2 regions of the Streptomyces sp. NPDC023541 genome follow, and region 1 is predicted to be linked to the other one. Evidence: predicted binding sites of a transcription regulator. Region 1 holds the regulator's gene; the other holds the start of a gene.
The links. Region 1 encodes HspR, which represses chaperone genes until heat shock. Its sites were predicted from a motif close to TTGAGNNNNNNNNNCTCAA; they were not measured.
Positions count from the first base shown of each region.

Region 2: the regulator HspR is predicted to act here: its motif matches at 1,735-1,753, upstream of lon (endopeptidase La).

Region 1 is NZ_JBVHJO010000003.1:235,353-243,567, forward strand. It holds gene clpB (ATP-dependent chaperone ClpB) at 1-1,529, opposite strand, end outside; gene ACZ3X1_RS08575 (pyridoxamine 5'-phosphate oxidase family protein) at 1,669-2,100, shown strand; gene ACZ3X1_RS08580 (Rieske (2Fe-2S) protein) at 2,235-2,549, opposite strand; gene ACZ3X1_RS08585 (helix-turn-helix transcriptional regulator) at 2,906-3,985, shown strand; gene ACZ3X1_RS08590 (heat shock protein transcriptional repressor HspR) at 4,059-4,529, opposite strand; gene dnaJ (molecular chaperone DnaJ) at 4,531-5,709, opposite strand; gene grpE (nucleotide exchange factor GrpE) at 5,749-6,408, opposite strand; gene dnaK (molecular chaperone DnaK) at 6,408-8,215, opposite strand, start outside.
Region 2 is NZ_JBVHJO010000004.1:420,723-428,937, reverse strand. It holds gene ACZ3X1_RS12470 (sulfurtransferase) at 1-158, shown strand, start outside; gene ACZ3X1_RS12465 (hypothetical protein) at 120-464, opposite strand; gene ACZ3X1_RS12460 (DUF4097 family beta strand repeat-containing protein) at 691-1,449, shown strand; gene lon (endopeptidase La) at 1,776-4,172, shown strand; gene ACZ3X1_RS12450 (MarR family winged helix-turn-helix transcriptional regulator) at 4,311-4,751, shown strand; gene ACZ3X1_RS12445 (hypothetical protein) at 4,781-5,554, opposite strand; gene ACZ3X1_RS12440 (sensor histidine kinase) at 5,954-8,215, shown strand, end outside.

The DNA.
Region 1 (8,215 bases):
TGCGGGATCTCCCCGTAGAGGAGCTTGGAGGCGGTGTCGAAGTCGCCGTCGCGCTGGGCGCGCTCGGCCTGGCCGCGCAGGTCGTCCAGGCGCTCCTTGAGCTCGCCGACCCGGTTGAGGGACTGCTTCTCCTTCTCCCAGCGGGCGGTCAGGCCGCGCAGTTCCTCCTCCTTGTCGGCAAGGTCCTTGCGGATCTTGTCGAGGCGCTCGCGCGAGGCCGGGTCGGACTCGTTGTTCAGCGCCAGCTCCTCCATCCGCAGGCGGTCCACCGAGCGCTGCAGCTCGTCGATCTCGACGGGCGAGGAGTCGATCTCCATGCGCAGCCGGGACGCGGCCTCGTCGACGAGGTCGATGGCCTTGTCCGGCAGGAAGCGGGAGGTGATGTACCGGTCGGAGAGGGTCGCGGCGGCGACCAGCGCACTGTCGTTGATGACCACCTTGTGGTGGGCCTCGTAACGGCCCTTGAGCCCCCGCAGGATCGCGATCGTGTCCTCGACGGACGGCTCGGCGACCAGCACCTGCTGGAAGCGCCGCTCCAGCGCCGGGTCCTTCTCGATGCGCTCGCGGTACTCGTCGAGCGTGGTCGCGCCGACCATGCGGAGCTCGCCGCGGGCCAGCATGGGCTTGAGCATGTTGCCGGCGTCCATCGCGGAATCGCCGCCGGCGCCCGCGCCGACGACCGTGTGCAGCTCGTCGATGAAGGTGATGATCTGGCCCTCGCTGGACTTGATCTCCGCGAGGACGGTCTTCAGCCGCTCCTCGAACTCGCCGCGGTACTTGGCGCCGGCGACCATGGCGCCCAGGTCGAGGGCGACGAGCCGCTTGTTCTTCAGGGACTCGGGCACGTCGCCCTTGACGATGCGCTGGGCCAGGCCCTCGACGACGGCCGTCTTGCCGACGCCGGGCTCGCCGATGAGCACCGGATTGTTCTTCGTACGGCGCGACAGGACCTGCACGACGCGCCGGATCTCGTGGTCGCGGCCGATGACCGGGTCCAGCTTGCCGTCGCGGGCGGCCGCCGTGAAGTCGGTGCCGAACTTCTCCAGGGCCTTGTACTGGCCCTCGGGGTCGGGAGTGGTCACCCTCCGTGCTCCTCGTGCGTTCTGGAAGGCGTCCAGCAGCTTCTTCGCCGTCGCGCCCTGCGTGGAAAGGACCTCACCGGCCGCGCCGCCCTTGGCGGCGACGGCGATGAGCAGGTGTTCGGTGGAGAGGTACTCGTCGCCGAGCTTGCCGGCCTCGCTGTCGGCCTCGGCGAGCACGGCGAGCAGCTCGCGGGTGGGCTGCGGGGGCGCGACCGTGGAGCCGGTGACGCTGGGCAGCGCGGCGAGCAGGCGTTCGGCGCCGCTGCGCACGGCGGCCTGGTCGGCGTCCGTGGCGATCAGCAGGTCGATCACGTTCTCGTTGTCCTCGCCGGCGAGCAGGGCCAGCAACAGGTGTGCGGGGGTCAGGTCCGCGTGGCCGTCCTTGACGGCCCTGCCGGTGGCCGCGTTCAGCGCGTCGCGGCTCTTGTTGGTCAGCTCGGCGTCCACAGCGCCTTCTCCTCTCCAAGAGATGCACAACCAGGCCTGCCCGGGGTCCGGGCGTGCTCTGACAGAGTCAGCGTATGCAAAGTTGAGTCTATTCCACTCAAGGCAACTGAGGGGACCGCTTGCCCGTACCCTTCGGCCCATGTCCCATGACGTCCTCAACCCGACGCCCGAGTACCTCGCCTTCTGGCGGGAGCGGCACGTCTGCACCCTGACCACCCCGCGCCCCGACGGGACCCCGCACGTGGTGCCGGTGGGCGTGACGTACGACCCTGAGGCCGGCCTGGCGCGGGTGATCAGCAACAGGCACAGCAAGAAGGTCCGCAACGTCCTGGCCGCTCAGGACGCGCAGGACGCCCAGGGCGTACAGGGCGGCGGGGCCCGGGTGGCGGTCTGCCAGATGGCGGGGCGGCGCTGGGCCACGCTGGAGGGCCGGGCGGTGATCCGCACGGACGAGGCGTCGGTCGCCGACGCCGTGGCGCGCTACGCGGAGCGGTACGGGCGGACGCCGTCGCCCAATCCGGACCGCGTGGTCATGGAGATCACTCTGGACCGGGCCATGGGCCGCGCATGAGCCGTTGATCCTTCGTCCTGTCCGGTTCACGCACTGGACGCGGGCATCACAACGGCGCCATCGTGGTCAGGTCCACGATGGCGCCGTTGTGTGGGGGTAGCACCTGAGCGATCTGGAACGACGGGGGAATCGCTTCAGGCACTGCGGGGGGTGGCGGTGGTGATGTCGGGTTCGAAGAGCTGGTGGTCCCGCTGGTCGAGATTGACGAAGACCATTCCGTAGCGCACCTCGCAGCGCACGGGCTGCGGCGCGCCGCGCGGGCGGCGCAGGCACCGGTAGGCACGTACGTCCTCGTCCTCCTCGCGCACGATGACGATGGGCTGGCCGAACAGGGTGACCATCAACGAGTCGCCGGGGTGGGGGATGGCCGTGGCGAGGTCGATGAACTGCCAGCCCGAGCGGTAGGCCGACGCCATCTCGCGGCGGAAGCCGCGGTCGTCGGGGGTCATGCGGACACCGTCGCAGGAGCCTCGGTCCAGCCCGTGTCGTCCTTGCCGCCCAGCTCGGCGGCGGTCCAGCCGGTGTCCGCGTACTTGCCCACGGGCGCGGTGGTCCAGCCGGTGTCGAACTCCGTGCTCGTCAGGCTCGTGCCCTGACCGTCCCTAGCGCTCCCCGCGTCACTTTCGACGGCGCTGACTGCCCCAATAACCGCAACGGCGGAGAAACCTATGGCAAGCACCGAGCGAAGCATTCTCTTGTACATGGTCGGCTTCGTCCTCACTTGATGGAATCCTCTCCCCCGCGTGTCAGACGATGGCTCATTCAGGCACGTCAATGCCACAGGGACGATGCATCATGTTCTTGCATGTTCAGGACCCTGGGGGGTGGAGATTTGACGCGAAATGAGACAAAGGCGACACATCCCCACCCCGTCACGTCCATGTGCGCCGAGGGAACGCGGCTCTACGCGGCTGCCCTGAGCACCGGCCGGATAGCCCGGGGAGAGATCCAGAACGCCCCCTGCCTGCTGGAACTCGCCCTTCTACAGCCCGACCCGGATGACGCCAACCAGCTCCGCCCGGTTCCCCCGTCCGTGGCTTTGGCTCAACGGCTCCATCCGATTGAACGCGAGATCCAGGATCGCCGACGCAGCGCTGTAGATCTCACCGACACTTTCGAGCCTTTCCTGGCCATCAGCGCACAGAGCCCGGCCAACACCCACGCCATCACGGTGCTGGAGGGTTTCGAGCGGATCAACGCCGCACTGAACCTCGCGACGGCCGAATGCCACACCGAGGTGCTGACGGTCCAGCCGGGCGGCGCACGGCCCTCCGAGGCCCTCACACAGGCCCTGGAGCGCGACCAGCCGCTGATCGACCGCGGGGTCAGCATACGGACCCTCTACCAGCACACCGCGCGGCACAGCCAGGGCACCCTCGCCTACGTGGACCGCATCTCCATGGGCAAGGTCGAGATCCGCACGCTCGAAGAGCTGATAGAGCGCCTGATCATCTTCGACCGCACCGTCGCCTTCATCCCGGTGAGCGACGACCGCCGGGTCGCGCTGGAGCTGCGCCACCCCGGCCTCGTCGACTACCTCATCAAGGTGTTCGAGCAGCTGTGGCACCGCGCCGTACCGCTCACGGAGGAGGTGACGTACCGCAGCACCCCCGGCGGCGTCACCGGCGTGCAGCGCACCATCGCCCAGCTCCTCATCGAAGGGCACGTGGACGAGGCCATCGCCCGCCGCCTCGGCATGAACGTGCGGACCTGCCGCGCCCACATCGCCAAGCTCGCCAGCACCCTGGGCAGCGGCAGCCGGGCCCAGCTCGGCTACCTCATCGCCCAGTCCGGCATCCTGGGCCGCCCTTCGGCCCACGAGGAGTGCGAACACCCGGGCCCCGGTGGAGAGCGCGACCACGGCGCGACCCGGGAAAGCGTCTAGAAAGCCGTCAGGCCCCGCCCTGGGAGGGGCGGAGCCGGTGGGGGTGCTTCCGGGGGCCGGGACGGCCTGCCGGTCAGTCCAGCGGGCGCTTGGGGCTCGGCCGCCAGACCACCAGGGCGCTGCCCGGCTGCGGCGGCTGGTACGGGACCAGGTCGCGCCGGTACGAGGCGTGCACCTGGGCCTCCCGGGCCCGCAGCGTGGCGGCCGCGCCGTCCACCGCCGCCGAGAGCTCGGCGACGCGCTGCTGGAGCGCCGCCACCTGGTTCTCCAGCTCGATGATCCGCTTGATGCCCGCCAGGTTGATGCCCTCGTCCTGGGACAGTGCCTGCACCGTGCGGAGCAGTTCGATGTCCCGGGCCGAATAGCGCCGGCCTCGGCCCGCCGTGCGGTCCGGGGAGACCAGGCCGAGACGGTCGTACTGGCGGAGGGTCTGCGGATGCAGGCCCGAGAGCTGGGCGGCCACCGAGATCACGTAGACCGGGGTCTCGTCGGTGAGTTGGTAGGCACCGCTTCCCAGACGGGACTGTCGTCGGCGGCCGTCCATGTCATGCTCCCTTCGCGGACTCGAACAGCGCGGAGCGCGGGTCCTGCGACTCCGTCGCCTCGCGGTACATCTCCAGCGCCTCGCGTGCCTTGTCGGACAGCTCGGTCGGAACCGCGACCTCCACGGTGACCAGCAGGTCCCCGCGGGTGCCGTCCTTGCGGACCGCCCCCTTGCCGCGGGCCCGCATCGTACGCCCGTTCGGGGTGCCCGGGGGCAGTTTCAGCGTGACCGACGGTCCGTTCAGGGTCGGGACCTTGATGTCGGCGCCCAGAGCCGCCTCCGCGAACGTCACCGGAACGGTCACTGTCAGATTGTCGTCCTTGCGGCCGAACACCGGGTGGGTCCCGACGTGCACCACCACGTAGAGGTCGCCGCCGGGGCCGCCCCGCTCGCCCGGGGCGCCCTTGCCGCGCAGCCGGATCCGCTGGCCGTCGGAGACGCCCGCCGGGATCCGGACCTGCATGGTGCGGGAGCTGCGGGCACGACCGCTGCCCTTGCAGACCTCGCAGGGGGTCTCGGCGATCAGACCGCGGCCCTTGCAGTCCGCGCAGGGGTCGGTCAGCGAGAAGCCGCCGCCGCTGCCCCGCGAGACCTGGCCGGTGCCGACGCAGGTCGGGCACACCCGGGGCGTGCCGTTCTTGTCGCCGGTGCCCGAACAGGCCTTGCAGGGCGCCTGCGAGGACATCCGGAGCGGGACCGTGGCCCCGTCCACCGCCTCCGTGAAGGAGAGGGTGACCTCCGACTCGATGTCCTGGCCGCGGCGCGGCTGGGTACGGGTGCCCGCCCCCGGGCCGGCGCCGCGGTTGAAGAGGCCGCCGAAGACGTCGCCCAGGCCGCCGCCGAAGCCGCCGGCCTGACCGCCCTGCTGGGTGCCCCCGAAGAGGTCGCCGAGGTCGAAGTTGAACGAGCCGCCGCCGCCCGGCCCGGGGCGGAAGCCGCCGTTGCCGAACAGCGCGCGCGCCTCGTCGTACTCCTTGCGCTTCTTGGCGTCCCCGAGGATGTCGTTCGCCTCGGAGATCTCCTTGAAGCGCGCCTCGGCCGATGCGTCGCCCTTGTTGGCGTCCGGGTGGAACTCGCGCGCGAGCTTCCGGTACGCCTTCTTGATCTCGGCCTCGGTGGCGTCCTTCGGGACACCGAGGACCTTGTAGTAGTCCTTCTCGACGAAGTCCTTCGTGCTCATCCCCGGTGTCCCTCCTCCCGTGCCTCTACGTGTACTGCGTCAGCCCTGATCGGCTGCATCCGCGTCCTCGCCGGACGGCTGGTCGCCCTCCGCGGACTCGGACTTGGGGGCCGCGCCCGGCTGGGGCTCGGCCACCGCGACCCGTGCGGGACGGATCGTACGCTCGCCGATCCGGTACCCCGGCTGCAGGATCGCCACGCAGGTCGTCTCCGTGACGTCCGGCGCGTACGAGTGCATCAGGGCCTCGTGGACCGTCGGGTCGAAGGGCTCGCCCTCCTTGCCGAACTGCTGCAGGCCCATCTTCGCGGCGACCGTCTCCAGCGATTCGGCCACCGACTTGAAGCCGCCGACCAGCTCGCCGTGCTCCCGCGCCCGGCCGATGTCGTCGAGCGTCGGCAGGAGCTCCGTCAGAAGGGACGCGACCGCGATCTCCTTGACGGTGATCCGGTCCCGCTCCACCCGGCGGCGGTAGTTCTGGTACTCCGCCTGGAGCCGCTGGAGGTCCGCGGTGCGCTCACCGAGCGCGGTACGGGCCTGGTCCAGCTGCGCCAGCAGGGCCACATCCTGTGCGCTGTCCCCGGCCGGGGCCGCCCCCTCCGCCGTGTCGGCGGAGTCGGCGGCCTTCGGCTCGGCGTCGTCCTGAGCGGCGTCGGCGGGGACTTCGGGCTTCTCGTCGAAGCCCGGGGTCTCCTCCGACATCAGGCAGCGCCACCCTTCGGCTTCTCGTCGTCGACGATCTCGGCGTCGACGACGTCGTCGTCGGCCTTGGCCTGACCCGCGTCACCGGCGGCGGCACCTGCGGCGCCCTGGGCGGCCTGCGCGTCGGCGTAGATCGCCTGGCCGAGCTTCTGGCTGACCGCGGCGAGCTTCTCGGTCGCGCTGCGGATCTCGCCGGTGTCCTCGCCCTTGAGCTTCTCCTTCAGCTCGGCGACGGCGGACTCGACCTCGGTCTTGACCTCGGCCGGGACCTTGTCCTCGTTGTCCTTGACGAACTTCTCCGTCTGGTAGACGAGCTGCTCGCCCTGGTTGCGGGACTCGGCGGCCTCCTTGCGGCGCAGGTCCTCGTCCGCGTACTGCTCCGCCTCCTGGCGCATGCGGTCGACCTCGTCCTTGCCGAGCGAGGAGCCGCCGGTGACGGTCATCTTCTGCTCCTTGCCCGTGCCGAGGTCCTTGGCCGTGACGTGCATGATGCCGTTCGCGTCGATGTCGAAGGAGACCTCGATCTGCGGGACGCCACGCGGGGCCGGGGGCAGGCCGGTCAGCTCGAACATGCCGAGCTTCTTGTTGTACGCCGCGATCTCGCGCTCGCCCTGGTAGACCTGGATCTGCACGGACGGCTGGTTGTCCTCGGCCGTCGTGAAGATCTCGGACCGCTTGGTCGGGATCGTGGTGTTGCGCTCGATGAGCTTGGTCATGATGCCGCCCTTGGTCTCGATGCCGAGGGACAGCGGGGTCACGTCGAGGAGCAGGACGTCCTTGACCTCACCCTTGAGGACACCGGCCTGGAGGGTGGCGCCGATGGCGACGACCTCGTCCGGGTTGACGCCCTTGTTGGCGTCCTGACCGCCGGTCAGCTCCTTCACCAGCTCGGCGACGGCCGGCATGCGGGTGGAGCCGCCGACCAGGACCACGTGGTCGATCTCGGACAGCTGGATGCCGGCGTCCTTGATGACGTTGTGGAACGGGGTCTTGCAGCGGTCGAGCAGGTCCGCGGTCAGCTGCTGGAACTGGGCGCGCGTGAGCTTCTCGTCCAGGTGCAGCGGGCCCTCGGCGGACGCCGTGATGTACGGCAGGTTGATCGTGGTCTCCGTGGAGGAGGACAGCTCGATCTTCGCCTTCTCGGCGGCCTCGCGCAGACGCTGGAGCGCCATCTTGTCCTTGGACAGGTCGACGCCGTGGCCGTTGGCGAACTGCTTCACCAGGTAGTCGACGACGCGCTGGTCCCAGTCGTCACCACCGAGGTGGTTGTCACCGTTGGTGGCCTTGACCTCGACGACACCGTCACCGATCTCCAGGAGCGACACGTCGAAGGTGCCGCCACCGAGGTCGAAGACGAGGATCGTCTGGTCGTCCTTGTCGAGACCGTAGGCCAGGGCGGCGGCCGTCGGCTCGTTGACGATGCGCAGGACGTTGAGGCCCGCGATCTCACCGGCCTCCTTGGTCGCCTGGCGCTCGGAGTCGTTGAAGTAGGCCGGGACGGTGATGACCGCGTCCGTGACCTTCTCGCCCAGGTACGCCTCGGCGTCGCGCTTCAGCTTCTGCAGGATGAAGGCGCTCATCTGCTGCGGGTTGAAGTCCTTGCCATCCAGGTTGATCTTCCAGTCAGTGCCCATGTGGCGCTTGACGGAGCGGATGGTCCGGTCAACGTTCGTGACCGCCTGGCGCTTGGCCACCTCGCCGACGAGGACCTCGCCGTTCTTGGCGAAGGCGACGACGGACGGCGTGGTCCTGGCGCCCTCGGCGTTGGTGATGACGGTGGGCTCGCCGCCTTCCAGAACGCTGACGA
Region 2 (8,215 bases), on a different contig from region 1:
ACCTCGCCGGCTACCGGGACCTGGCGGTGTACGACGGCTCCTGGAGCGAATGGGGCCTGCCCTCACCGCTGCGCCCGGTCGCCACCGGCCCGGGCGCGGGTGTGGACACCGCCCCGGGATCAGCCGAAGACGACCGACCGCACCTTCAGGCGCTCTGACGCCCCGCCGGTGTACGGCCGCAGGCGGAAGGAGGGCCCCTCGCAATTGGTGTCGGCGAAGACCGTGGCCCAGGCGTCGGTGCGGTTCCTCGGCGAGTGACCGGGCTCGGGGTTCTCCTGACCGACGCCGGGCAAGTTGATGCACTGGCCGTCCGCCGGGTCGTTGAGGAAGCCGGAGGCGTCGTAGCCCTCGACGGTCACGTACTCGTAGCTGAACCGCCCCGAGGCGGCTGAGGCGGAGGCCGGGACGGCGACGAGGAGCAGGGCGGCGCCGAGAACGGCGGTGAAGGCGGAGCGGAGACGCATCAGCTGGTCTTTCTGCGAGGGGGAACACTGCCGCAGCCACCTCTGCCCGTACGCGTGGCCCGCATCCGCGCATCACGCGTACGGATGAGGAGGAAACGACGCTGCTCCGCCCGAACGGCCGACGCCGGCCGCACGCCGGGGGCCCGGGGGCCCGGGGGACAACCCGACACCGGATCCGGGTGCCGGCCCCATCGGCCGCGCGGCGCCGGCGCCGGAGGATCGGTGCATGACGTCCCACACCACGGCCCCCCGGGCCGCCCGCGCCGCGGCCGTCGCCCTCGCGGCCGGCCTCGTCCTCGCCGGATGCTCCTTCGTCGACGGGCCGCGCAGGACGGCGAGCGCCGACACCACGGTCACCGAGGCGGTCTCAGCCGTCGAGGTGACCGGCACCCGGGCCGGGTCGATCGAGATCACCCCGGGGGCCGGTCCCGGCGTCACGGTCCGCCGCACCGTCCACTACCGCGGCGACACCGCCCCCACGCCAGGCCATCAGGTCAGCGGGGGCGTGCTCACCTTCACCAACGGCTGCTCCGCAAGCTGCTACATCGACTACCGCCTGGAGGTCCCCGCCTCCGCGAAGGTCACGCTGGAGAGCGACAGCGGCGACATCACCGTGACGGGCGTGGCCGCCGTCGAGGTGGAGGCCGACTCCGGCGACGTCCGGGCCGAGGACATCGCCGGCCCGCTGAAGATCCGTACGACCTCCGGAGAGATCACCGCCACCGGGCTGGCCGGCCCCGCCACGTCGGTGCGCTCCGACTCGGGCGACGTCCGCCTGCACTTCGCGAAGGCCCCCTCCTCGGTGCTCGCCGAGACCACCTCCGGCGACGTCGGCCTGAAGGTGCCCGCGGCCCCCTACCGGCTCGCGGTCTCCACCACCTCCGGTGCCCGCGACGTCACCCTCCCCGACGACGCCTCGGCCCCCTCCCGCCTCTCGGCGAGAACCACCTCGGGCGACGTCCGCATCTCCCCCCTGAACCGCTGAACGGCCCCGGTGGGGGGCGCCGCCGGCCCTTGCACGCGTCCTGGCGCCCTGCGCGTCCGTGAGGCCGACGGCGACGCCCTCCCACCGCCTCCGCCGGCATCTGCCCGGTGACCCGCACACCGGCGAGACGCTCGGTCAGTGCGAATACCGCCGCCTTCCCGTCGAGGCCGGGAGCCTCGTCACCCATCGGGTGAACGCCCTGTGCGGAAGGACGAATCCGGCTGTCCCGAAGTGCGTTCGCCCCGGGCGAACGGGGGTTGGGGAACATCGGCAGGCGCACATGCATTGAGTCGGCATAGCTCAACTTCACTGCCGAAGGGAAGATCATGGCTTCGACGTCTCTAACGCTCACCCTGCCCGTGCTGCCGCTCGACGACGAGGTCGTGCTGCCCGGAATGGTCGTTCCGCTGGACCTGTCCGACGCCGAGGTGCGCGGGGCCGTCGAGGCCGCCCAGGCCGCGGCGGGCAGCGGGAAGCCCCGGGTGCTGCTCGTGGCGCGGATCGACGGGAAGTACGCCGCGACCGGTGTGCTCGGAACCGTCGAGCAGGTCGGCCGGCTCTCCGGCGGCGACCCCGGCGCGCTCATCCGCGGCCTCGGGCGCGTCCGCATCGGTGCCGGCACCACCGGGCCCGGAGCGGCGCTCTGGGTCGAGGGAGAGACCGTGGACGAGACCGTCCCCGATCCGCTGCCGGGCGCCGTCGCCGAACTCGTCAAGGAGTACAAGGCGCTCGCCACCAGCTGGCTCAAGAAGCGCGGGGCCTGGCAGGTCGTGGACCGCGTCCAGCAGATCGAGGGGGTCTCCGCCCTCGCCGACAACTCCGGATACTCGCCGTTCCTGACGGCCGAGCAGAAGGTCGAACTCCTGGAGACGGCCGACCCGGTCGCCCGCCTCAAGCTGGCCGTCAAGGCGCTCAGCGACCACCTCGCCGAACAGGACGTCGCCGAGTCCATCGCCAAGGACGTCCAGGACGGCGTCGACAAGCAGCAGCGCGAGTTCCTGCTGCGCCGCCAGCTGGAGGCCGTGCGCAAGGAACTGCGCGAGCTGAACGGCGAGAAGGACGGCGAGGAGTCCGACGACTACCGCGCCCGCGTCGAGGCCGCCGACCTCCCCGAGAAGGTCCGGGAGGCCGCGCTCAAGGAGGTCGACAAGCTGGAGCGGTCCAGCGACCAGAGCCCCGAGGGCTCATGGATCCGCACCTGGCTCGACACCGTCCTCGAACTGCCCTGGAACGAGCGCACCGAGGACCGGTACGACATCCAGGGCGCCCGGGCGGTACTGGACGCCGAACACGCGGGCCTCAGCGACGTGAAGGACCGCATCACCGAGTACCTGGCGGTGCGCAAGCGCCGCAGCGAGCGCGGCATGGGTGTCATCGGGGGCCGCCGAGGGGGCGCCGTCCTCGCTCTCGTCGGCCCGCCCGGTGTCGGAAAGACCTCGCTGGGTGAAAGCGTGGCCCACGCCATGGGGCGCAAGTTCGTCCGGGTCGCCCTCGGCGGCGTCCGGGACGAGGCCGAGGTGCGCGGCCACCGGCGGACCTACGTCGGCGCCCTGCCGGGCCGCATCGTCCGGGCCATCAAGGAAGCCGGGTCGATGAACCCCGTGGTGCTCCTCGACGAGATCGACAAGGTCGGCTCCGACTTCCGCGGCGACCCCGCGGCCGCCCTCCTGGAGGTCCTCGACCCCGCCCAGAACCACACCTTCCGGGACCACTACCTGGAGGTCGAACTGGACCTGAGCGACATCGTCTTCCTGGCCACCGCCAACGTCCTGGAGGCCATCCCCGAGGCACTCGCCGACCGCATGGAGCTCGTCCGCCTCGACGGATACACGGAGGACGAGAAGGTGGTCATCGCCCGCGACCACCTGCTGCCCCGCCAGCTGGAGCGCGCCGGGCTCGCCGCCGACGAGGTGGTCCTGGAGGAGGACGCCCTGCGCAAGCTGGCCGGGGAGTACACCCGCGAGGCGGGCGTACGCACCCTGGAGCGGGCCGTCGCACGCCTGCTGCGCAAGGTCGCCGCCCAGCACGAGCTGGGCGAGCGGGAACTGCCCTACCGCATCGGGGCCGACGGCCTGCGGGCTCTGATCGGACGCCCGCACCACGTGCCGGAATCCGCCCAGGACCCGGCCGAGCGGCGCACCGCCGTCCCCGGCGTGGCCACGGGCCTCGCGGTGACCGGCGCGGGAGGCGACGTGCTGTTCGTGGAGGCCTCGCTGGCCGACCCCGAGACGGGTGCCGCCGGACTGACGCTCACCGGCCAGCTCGGCGACGTGATGAAGGAGTCGGCGCAGATCGCCCTGAGCTTCCTGCGCTCGCACGGCGCCGAACTGGAACTCCCGGTCGCCGACCTCAAGGACCGGGGCGTGCACATCCACTTCCCGGCCGGCGCGGTGCCCAAGGACGGCCCCAGCGCGGGCATCACCATGACCACCGCCCTCGCCTCGCTGCTCTCCGGGCGGCAGGTGCGCACGGACGTGGCCATGACCGGCGAGGTGTCACTGACCGGGCGGGTCCTGCCGATCGGCGGGGTCAAGCAGAAGCTGCTCGCCGCCCACCGGGCGGGCCTGACCACCGTCATCATCCCCAAGCGCAACGAGGCCGACCTGGACGATGTCCCGGCCGAGGTGCTGAAGGGGCTGGAGGTGCACCCGGTGACCGATGTGCGCCAGGTCCTGGAGCTCGCCCTGGACGGGGCGCAGGTGCCGGTCACGGCCGCCGCCTGACCCCTGGCCGAAGGGCCCGTTCCGGCTTCCGGACGGCCCGGGTCCCCGCTCCGGCGGGGCCCCGGGCCGTCCGCACACCCGCTGCGAAATACTGGGCCCCACCCACCGGGGTGCCACACATCGAACGAGGAGCGGGACGTGCACGGGAGTGAAGACCAGGAGTTCCTTGCCCTGGAGCGGGAGCTGTCCGTCTTCCTCCGGCGGGCACGCGCCTCCTCCGGGGAGATGGCCCGCGAGCTCCACCCCGAGCTGGAGCCCGCCGCGTACGGGCTCCTCGTACGCCTGGAGGCGGCCGGCCGGCAGCGGGCCACCGACCTCGCCGCCTACTTCGGGGTCGGCAAGGCCACCATGAGCCGGCAGCTGCGGGCCCTGGAGGTCCTGGGCCTGGTGGCCCGTGAGCAGGACCCCGCCGACGGGCGGGCCTTCCTCGTCGGGCTCACCCAGGAGGGACGCGAGCGGTTCCTGCGGGTACGGGGCGCGCGGCGCGAGCAGTACATGCGCAAGCTCGCCGGGTGGGACCGCGGCGAGGTGGCCGAACTGGCCCGCCTGCTGCACCAGTTGAACGCCGGCGCCGAGTAGGGCGACCGCCGGCGCCGGGCGAGGGCGCCTCAGAGCTCCGCGTAGACCGCCGACGCGTCGTCGTGCCGCTTGTACCGGGCCGACGGGCGCGCCGGGTCGGACTCGATGGTGCGGACCCGGCCGATCAGCCCCTGCGCGCCCTCCTTCCGCAGCACCGTCATGCACTCGGCCCAGTCGCCCTCCCCGAACGTGTCCGTCCACCGGCTCGCCCCGTCCGTGAGCGCGGCCACCGACCGCACCCGGGAGCGCGGCGTGCGCCCCGTGACCGCCCGGGCCGCCACCGACGCGTCCGCGGCCGCCGTGAAGAAGCCGCCCTCGGCGTTGCGCAGGGCGTCCGTCGCGGCCACCGAGCGCAGCACCTCCCGCGGCACCCGGTCCAGCCGGTCGTCGAGCACCGCCGTCACCTCGCCCCCGGGCGCCTGGAGGAGCAGTACGGAGTCCGACAGCACGAGGTGTTCCACGTACTCCGCGTCCCAGCGGACCACGACGACCGTCGCCTGCGGGGTGCGTGCGTGAGAAAGGTCACACGTGCCGCGGTGGACCTCGGCCGTGGCGCGGACGGCTTCGGCCAGGATCCGGTCCAGCGGCATGTCCCGTCGCGATCCGGACAGTTCGGTCAATCGGCCGCCGAGCCGGGCCGCGAACCACGGCACGCCGTGCACGCACCCGTCCCCGTCCGCGGGCGGGGTGACTCCGTCCAGGACCACCAGGACCCCGCCTCCCGAAGCGGGCGCCGACGCCGACACCCAGTCCTCATTGGGGCGTTCCTGACTGCCGGGGGCCGTGGCGAGGTCGATGCGCATACGGGCATTCTGTCCGGCGCGGGCCTGCGGACCCGGGTAGGTACGGACCAGAGGGGGGAGTGGCGGGCGGCCTGCGCGCGCAGCCTCCGGGCCCCGGCCCGGCAAGGCCCCGGCGCGGGACCGGCGATGTGGGCGGGGCATACTGCCAAAGGCCGCATCGATCTTTCAACCAGCTGTCCACGGAGCCGCTCTGGGGCCGGGTGCCCGAGTTGGTCGCCAACTCATCCGTGATGTTCACTCGTTCGAGTGGCCGGGTGGGCGATGTGCGGCTCTCTCCCCAACACGCTGCAAAGGTCTGAGGCGGTACGAGGGGGCAGGGGGCGTTTACTTGTTGACCGGCCGTTACCTCGGCCACACGAGTAGACGAGCAAAAGCACACGTACAGGATTGCGAGCACCGGTGCAGAAGAAGCGGTCTCGGAAGAACGGCACCGCCGCCGAAGGCCCGGCCCCCGCAGGACGCCGCGTCCGCGTGCGCAGCCGGCTGGTCGTCGGCGTCGCCGTCGCAGGGCTCACCGTCCTCGCGGCCGGCACCCCCGCCGTCGTCACGGCCGCGAGGGAGCTGAACGACTCCCAGCGGCTGGTCACCCTCGCGGAGCAGACCGGCCAGATCCTCACCCTCACGCACGTCCTCGCCGACGAGCGCGACGCCGTGGTCGAATACGCCGCCAAGGGCCGCCCCGGCGCGGCCAAGGCCGGCCTCCAGGACCGCGTCCTGCGCACCGACCGGCAGATCGCCGAGGCCGCGACCGAGGTCGACGAACCCCTCGCCATGGCCCTTGCCCGCGTCGCGGCCGTCCGCACCGAAGCCATCGACGGCAAGGGCACCGCCCTCGCCGCCCACCAGGCCTACACCGGCGTCATCACGGAACTCCTTGCCCCGGGCACCCGGCTGGCCGAGCTGACCCCGCCGCGCGCCGAGTCCGCCCTCGCCGCCACCCGCCCGCTGGCCCCCCTGGGCCAGGCCGTGGAACAGGCCTCCGCCACCCGCGGACTGCTGCTCGGGGCGCTGGCCGTCCCCCGCGGCGAGCAGCCCCCCGGCTCGGTCTCCGTCGACGAGCTCACCACCGCCGCCCAGCGCACCCGGGTACGGGAGCAGGCCGCCCTCGACGACTTCGCGCGCGTCGCCCGGCCCGACGTGCGCCAGACCCTCGCCGCCACCGTCACCGGCCCCGAGGTCAAGGCGGCCGACGACTACCTCAAGCGGCTCACCGACCGGCCCACCCTGACCGTCCCCGACCGCAAGACCGACGGCGCCGCCGTCAGCGCCGCGCTCACCGCCCGCATCGACCGGATGCGCACCGTCGAGGCCACCCTCGCCGGCCAGCGCGCCTCCGCCCTCGCATCCCTGCGCGACGACGACGTGACCCGGCTGGAGATCCTGGTCGCCCTCCTGGGCCTGCTCTTCATCGGCGCCGTCGGCTTCTCCACCGCCGTCGCGCGCTCGCTCACCCGCCCGCTGTCGGTCCTGCGGCGCGGCGCGGAGCGGCTCGCCACGCCCGAGGGCTCCGTGGAGCCGGTGCGGTTCACCGGCCGCAACGACGAGTTCGCCGAGGTCGTCCGGCACCTGAACGCCGTACGCGACCAGACGGTCTCCCTCCACACCCGGATCGCCGGGCTCGACGCGGACCGGCGCCGCATCATCGGCCGCAACGAGGCGCTCGCCTCCGGCCGCGAGGTGCTCGAAGAGGAACTGACGAAGCTGCGGGCGGGGCTGGAGGAGCACCGCCGCGTCATGTCGACGACCTCCGTCTCGCTGTCGCTGCGCACCCTGGGCCTGGTGGAACGCCAGCTCGCCGTCATCGAGGAGCTGGAGTCCAAGGAACAGGACCCGGACCGGCTCGCCACCCTCTTCAAGCTCGACCACCTGGCGACGGTGATGCGCCGCCACAACGAGAACCTGCTGGTCCTCGCCGGGCAGGAGCACGGCACCGGGCAGGGGCTCCCGGTGGCGCTGGTCGACGTGATGCGGGCCGCCGTCAGCGAGATCGAGCGCTACGAGCGCGTCGACCTCGCGGCGCTGCCCTCGTACACGCAGGTCGCCGGACACGCCGCCGACGACATCTCCCACGTGCTGGCCGAACTGCTGGAGAACGCGACGACGTTCTCGCCGCCGGACGTCAAGGTGAAGGTGTCGGGCTGGACCCTGGACTCCGGCGACGTGGTGCTCTCCGTCATCGACGAGGGCATCGGCGTCACCGACGACCGCCTCGAAGCGCTCAACGCCCGGCTGGCCACGCCCGAGGCGTACGACGAGGAGCCCGAGGAGGAGCACGGCCTGGGCCTCGGCCTGTACGTGGCCGGGCGGCTCGCGGCACGGCACGGGGTCACCGCGGAGCTGCGCGGCGCGCGGCACGGAGGGACCGAGGCCCTGGTCGTCATCCCCGCCACGCTGCTGCCCGCCACCCCGTCGGCCTCGCCCGTCCACACCCTGGCCGCACCGGGCGCGCCCTCGCTGCACCTGCCGGGCGTGATAGCGGAGGCGAACGAGAACACCCTCCACGCCCGCCCGCGCGGCGCCCACGCCGCCCCCGAGGCCGAGGCCGAGGCCGAGGCCGAGGCCGCGGTCCCGGTCGCCGACGCCGCCGAACCGGTGGCCGTCCCGGCCGAGCCGGTCACGCCGGTCACCCTGGCCGAGGCCCTGACACCCCCCGCCGACCCC